Linked DNA regions of Glaciimonas sp. PCH181. The protein of the gene in region 1 binds, or shares a complex with, the protein of each later gene. Links are inferred from orthologs where the notes say so. Each region holds a gene or a part of one and is shown on either strand. Other genes may lie near its edges.

Region 1 (3,286 bases):
TTCATCCGCGCAAAATGGGCGAAGGTAAAGACCCCGCACGCCATCGCCAGAAAGCGCGCACCGATTAAGACGACAACCGAGAGGCCCACCATCGACAAGTCCGAGAGGCGGATAGAAGCGCCGACGGTGACAAATAACATGACAATGAATAACTCATTGGCGACCCCGAACTCTAATTCCATCAAATCGTACTGATGGTCGAGATTCTTGGACATGATGGCAAACACCAGCATTGTCAGTAATACCGGTAATTGCAGCGCATGGGCAGCACCAATGGCCAGCGAGATCACAGCGATGACGAGTACGAATTGGCGACTCGGCTGCCGGCCCAGCAGGCGCGCCAATGGGATCATCAGCCGATACGTCACATATGCCAGCAATATCGATCCCACGAGCGAATACGCGGTATGTGCCAGCATTGTGATGAAGGGCGTTGTGCCTTCATGTGCAATGACTGGCAGTAATGCATACGCCACCAGGATCGCGACAAAATTATTTAACGCCGTCATCGCAGCCAACCGTCTCGTCACTTGACCCTCAGCCTTCAAATCCCTGACTACCACCATGATTACAGCCGGTGCCGTTGCGATGGCGAGCACACCACCTAATAATGCGAGCACGGTTGAGGTGCCGATCCATATTAGCGCACCGCTTACAAACACAAAACATAAGGCTGAACTCAGCATCACAGTTGCCAGCAACCATTTTTCGCGGCGCAGCCAACCGATGTCTACGTAACGTCCAAGTTGATACACGACCAGTGCGACCGCAATATCAGCGAAAATATTTGCCAGTTTGAGAACATCGCCGGATAACAGATCCAAGCCGCCGACGCCCAGTATGAAACCGACCACTAAGTAACCGGTAATCCGGGGAACCCAAGGCGTTTTTGTCGCGATATAGCCGCCCAGCAACCCGAATAGCAGCAAGCTGCCAAACAATAACAGTGCATTCCACTGAAGAGGATCTGCTAGGGCAAAGGATGGAAGAGCCCAGTCCATGGATACTCCCTAAGGTTAGTTTTATTGATCTTGCTGTGCTTGCCATAACCGTGCAACCGTAGATGGTATCGGTTTTGTCGGTGCGAATAGAGTGTGGCGCAAGAAGTTGATTGAGAGGAAAAACGACATAAGACTTAAAACAGAATTACTCTGAATTAATAAAGCGTAGGTTAGCGTGATCTCCTGTTGTGAGTAAATTGATAGCGTTGACTTTACCGCATGTAATAGCTGTCTTAGCCTAACACGAGTAGTGCGCTTTCATACCGGCCAGATTATTTGCTCGTAATTTGTCAGCTAAAGATCGGTTTAGTTCCGTTTATCGATGGCGTTTAATGGCTGGGTTGAGCGGGATTTTGCCGCAGTTTCAGCGTTTTGCAAACCTCTTTGCAGTGCGCCACCTGTTCTGCAATTGGTTTCGGTACCGAGATATCTCCCTTTAAAACCTGTGTTATCCAGCGTGCCGTGACGGCAGCATCTCGTTGTTCCGGCAGCGCCGGGATTTCTTCGGCGACGTTTTGTTTTTCTACTAACGTAGTGTGTGTTCCGGTGTGAAACCATTCAATTTGCTGCGCTCTTTTTGCATTTGCAACCGTTTCACCCTCGGTACCACGCATCAGAAAAACATCGCCGCGTTCTGCTGCCGCGGTGGTTTTAAAATAGGTGCCCAGCATCACGAGATATTCTGGATGCGTATAAGAAGTCAGGCGCAGCGCCGGTTTGCTGAACGGTTGCATGATTTTGACTAAGGTATGCGTCGAATTGCGCACGCCCAATATCCGGCGCATATCCAGCAAACGCGACATTTTTGGGGCTAATGCGGTAATCGGCATAAAAGCTGGTTGTTGCCGTTCGAAGCATTGCATCGCATGCTCGACGTTAGTAGAAAACGTATGTCCAAGCGCAGTAAAAATTTCTGCTGTTGCGACCCGGCCTGTATCTGTAAGCACACCATGCACTAACGTTGGGATGCCTTCGCGTGCCAACAGCAGCGCTAGTAATGGCGTTAAATTGGCCATATGGCGGGCGCCGTTGTAAGTGGGGATGACAACCGGCGCGTAAATCGATGCTGCGTCTGGGGTTGATAAAGGCGCAAAAGAGGCCTCAGCAGCATCGAGAAAACCGGCGATTTCATCGACTGATTCTCCTTTAATACGCATTGCTAGCAAAATGCCGCCCATCTCCAGATCAGATACCCTTCCGTCCAGCATTGCCGCATATAAGTCGTGTGCGTCGGAGCGAGAAAGGCTGCGAGCGCCATCTTTGCCGCGTCCGATCTCTTTGATGAAGCGGGCAGCTATAAATGGGTCCGTAGATAAGGTATTTTGCATATAACAATATTGCCAATAGTAGATTGCGTAAAGATTAACGGTCGAAGTATCTGAATTTTACTGCTTCGTAGATTCGACCTCTCAACAGTCGGGTAGAATCGTCGACAGTCTGGTGCCGTTGGCGATGCGCTCAGCGGCTTTGATGCCTGATACGCTAAGCCGATTTATCCGCATAATAGCGGTATTTCTAACGTTAGCCGCACCGCTTGTCTTTTTGGAAGCATTTTTTATACTAATTTGCTGGATTATTTATGGCAGTTGACCCTCGTGATCTTCAAGCGCTACGCCCCCAGTTAGTCAGGTTCGCGCAACTTCAATTGCGTAATACGAGTCTGGCGGAAGATGCCGTTTCGGAAACTATTGTTGCCGTGATGGAGCATCCGGATAGATTTCAACAGCAATCTTCGTTTAAGACGTATGTCATCGGCATACTCAAACATAAGTTAATTGATCAGTTACGGCGCGGTAAGCGTGAAGTGCAGTTCACTGACGATGTCTATGACGAACGTAGCGACGCCGAAATGGTGGATGCGCTTTTCACCAGTAAAGATCATGCGGTAGAGGCTTTGCCTGACTGGGGCAGCCCAGATAGGACACTTGAGCGCAAAGAGTTTTTTGATATTTTGCAGCTCTGTATTGATAAATTACCAGCCAAGACAGGACGCATTTTTATGATGCGCGAATGGCTCGAGCTCGATACCGATGCCATCTGCAAAGAACTGGATATTACCAGCGCCAATGCCTGGGTTCTTCTCTATCGCGCCCGCACGCGTTTGCGTGAATGTTTACAAATGAACTGGTTTGGTGTGCAGCCTGGTTAATATTATGGCAATAAAGGTGGCAAAAATAGCCTATCCTTTATTTAATGTAATTTTTTCGGTCTTGCGACGACTACACTTTATGACCTTTTAGCCGGACCAATTACTCATGCCACGTCATCGTTTATTTCCTACCTGC
Region 2 (3,316 bases), 490 kb from region 1 along the record:
TCGCGATGAATCAATTCCGATTTCTCGACGAAGCCCAATATTGCGGCGATCTCTGACGATGGATGACGCATAATCCGCCGAGCTTCAGCGCTCGTGTAATTACTGATGCCGCGTGCAATCGCACGGCCATCGCTATTCATACAAGTAATCACGTCGCCGCGCCCAAACTCACCCAAAACATCTGTCACGCCGATGGGCAATAACGACTTACCCTCGTTCGTCAGCTTTTGCACCGCGCCAGCGTCCAGTACCACTTTACCGGCCGTTTTCAGATGATCTGCCATCCATTGCTTACGCGCTTTCAACTGGCCGGTCTGGGCATTCAATTGCGTACCAATCGCTTCACCGGCAGCAAGCCGCGTCAACACATCCGCTTCCCGGCCCCACGCGATGACTGTGTGTGCGCCAGATGTCGCAGCACGCTTCGCAGCCAGAATTTTGGTGATCATCCCGCCGCGACCAATCCCGGTGCCCGCATCGCCCGCCATCACTTCTAGCGCAGGGTCACCCGCTTGCGCCTCATGAACGAACTCAGCATTGGGATCTTTGCGCGGATCGGCAGTAAATAACCCTTTTTGGTCGGTCAGAATAATCAGTGCCTCAGCCTCGATTAAATTCGCCACCAACGCGCCCAACGTATCGTTATCGCCGAACTTGATTTCATCGGTCACCACCGTGTCATTTTCATTGATGATCGGGATGACACCAAAACGTAACAAGGTAAATAAGGTCGAACGGGCATTCAGATAACGCTCCCGATCCGCAAGATCGGCATGCGTCAGCAACACTTGCGCGGTATGGATGTCGTGCAGACGAAAACTGGTTTCGTAAATTTGCGCCAGCCCCATCTGTCCTACTGCGGCGCAAGCCTGCAATTCCTCAATGCTGGTCGGGCGCTTATCAAAACCCAATCGTTGCATCCCTTCAGCGATAGCGCCAGAACTCACCAGCACCACTTCTTTCCCCATCGCACGCAATGCTGAAATTTGCGCAGCCCACGTAGCAATCGCAGCACCATCGAGTCCCTTACCGTCATTAGTGACCAGTGAAGAACCAACCTTGATGATAAGACGTTTAGATTTTTGAATGATGGAATTCATATTTTGATCTGCCAAAGGTCCTATTCGGCGCTAATAATAAAAAACCGATATTGCCAGAGCTTGTCAGCGCTAGCCATATCGGTTGATGAGTGGAGCCACTTAATTGGCTCTCTACGCACATTTATGGCGCTTAAACGTTGATGCGTAACGTTATTGAATAATGTTAGTCGTAACGTTAGTCAATAATTTTAAAGCGAGGATCATCTGGATCAATCGACAGAATACCTTGTGCTTCTTCTGTCATTTGCGTTTCTTCAGCACGGTGTTCCTGCTGACGCTTTTCAGCCAGATAAGCATAAATATCGTTGACCAGTTCCGGGCAACCGGCGTGATTCAGAGCCGAAATTTCGAAGACTGGACCCTTCCAGCCAAAACGCTTAACGAAATCCTTGACCCGACTCTTACGCTCATCTTCCGGCACGACATCCAACTTATTCAGCACCAACCAACGCGGTTTGTCGAACAAAGACTGATCGTACTTTTGCAGCTCTTTAACAATCGCCTTGGCTTCTTTGACCGGATCGACAGTCGATTCAAAAGGTGCCAAATCGACGATGTGCAATAGCAGGCCGGTACGCTGTAAATGCTTTAGAAACTGGATACCCAGCCCTGCACCATCAGCCGCACCTTCGATCAAACCGGGAATATCCGCAATCACGAAGCTTTTTTCGTGACTAACGCGTACTACGCCCAAATTCGGATGCAGCGTCGTAAATGGATAATCGGCAATTTTCGGGCGTGCGTTCGATACCGCAGTGATGAAAGTCGACTTACCGGCATTTGGCTGACCTAGCAAACCGACATCGGCCAAGACTTTCAGCTCAAGCCGCAATTCGCGACGTTCGCCTTCTTTACCATCGCCTTTTTGGCGTGGCGCACGATTTGTCGAGGTTTTGAAATGGATGTTACCCCAGCCGCCTTCGCCGCCTTTTGCCAACAAGACTTCCTGACCATGTTCAGTCAGATCGGCAATGCTTTCACCGGTATTGATATCGATAATCAATGTACCGACTGGCATGCGCAATTTAATATCGTCTGCGCCCTTGCCGTAACAATCCGAACCACGGCCATTTTCACCGCGACCAGCGCGATGCATTTTGGAAAAACGGAAATCGACTAGCGTATTGATGTTACGGTCGGCCACGGCCCAAATACTGCCACCCTTGCCGCCATCGCCGCCGTCAGGGCCGCCAAAGGGGCGAAATTTTTCACGCAAAAAACTCGCAACCCCATTGCCACCATCGCCGGCAATGACTTCGATTTTTGCTTCATCTATAAACTTCATTCGAAGGTCCTAATGAGATTGGAGGTAAATAATTCTGATATGCCTACCTGATTTAGCGTTGCCGGGCAGGCTTCCGGGGTGATCGCATTGTTGAAGTCCGCAAAAAACCTATGCAACTTACACAACAATTTAGACGACCTTTAACTGATATAACGTATGGCACATTTATTTCGACTAACTAATATTGTGAAGTCAGTTTTTGCTACTGATCGATGAATCATCGTAGCCATCATGCAAATATCGCAACTTATTGACATTGCAATTCGATGGAGCAGTTTCGATGAATTTACGCAAGCAGCGCATAATTTTCATGCTCAGAAAACTAAAAAGGCTCTACCTACGGCAGAGCCTTTTGCGGCAAGGCTTCCGCCTCGCGCTAACTAACTTAAGCTGCTACAACAGTGACATATTGACGCTTTTCAGCGCCTTTGATCACGAATTGTACTTTGCCTTGAATCAGTGCGAACAGGGTGTGATCCTTGCCCATGCCAACATTTTCGCCTGGATGCGTCTTAGTGCCGCGTTGACGAATAATGATGCCGCCGGCGTTAATCGCCTGGCCACCGTAGACCTTGACGCCGAGTCGTTTTGACTCTGAGTCACGGCCGTTGCGCGTAGTGCCGCCGCCTTTTTTATGTGCCATTTAAAACTCCTGGATTTGGTTAAGTCAATCGACGTAATTTATTGCTAAATTAAGCGTTGATCGAAACGATTTGAATTTCGGTGTAATTTTGACGATGGCCTTGATGCTTCTGATAATGCTTACGACGACGCATTTTGAAGATCTTGACTTTATCGTGGCGACCTTGCGCCAATACCTTAACCGACACCGTAGCACCTTCGACCAATGGCGCCCCAACCTGCAGGGTATCGCCAGCGCCAACTGCAAGCACTTGATCAATAGTGAGTTCGGTGCCAATGTCTGCAGGTA

Evidence for each region.
Region 2: the proteins of ybiB (region 1) and obgE are in contact, whole or in part, in a crystal structure (PDB 8BFT), measured with the Escherichia coli proteins. The link is inferred for Glaciimonas sp. PCH181 from one-to-one orthologs.

What each region holds. Positions count from the first base shown.
Region 1 is NZ_PYFP01000002.1:201,089-204,374, reverse strand. The notes cover bases 331-3,286. They hold ybiB (DNA-binding protein YbiB), read right to left. Parts: upstream 2,330-3,286; coding sequence 1,331-2,329; downstream 331-1,330. Other genes in these bases: C7W93_RS13955 (zf-HC2 domain-containing protein), read left to right, coding at 3,257-3,286; C7W93_RS13960 (sigma-70 family RNA polymerase sigma factor), read left to right, coding at 2,581-3,150; C7W93_RS13970 (cation:proton antiporter), read right to left, coding at 331-1,001. Also shown: more of C7W93_RS13970, read right to left, coding at 1-330.
Region 2 is NZ_PYFP01000002.1:693,998-697,313, forward strand. What follows is about bases 331-3,316. They hold obgE (GTPase ObgE), read right to left. Parts: upstream 2,386-3,316; coding sequence 1,276-2,385; downstream 331-1,275. Other genes in these bases: proB (glutamate 5-kinase), read right to left, coding at 331-1,100; rpmA (50S ribosomal protein L27), read right to left, coding at 2,771-3,028; rplU (50S ribosomal protein L21), read right to left, coding at 3,078-3,316. In the rest of the region: more of proB, read right to left, coding at 1-330. UniProt on the Escherichia coli protein: An essential GTPase which binds GTP, GDP and possibly (p)ppGpp with moderate affinity, with high nucleotide exchange rates and a fairly low GTP hydrolysis rate.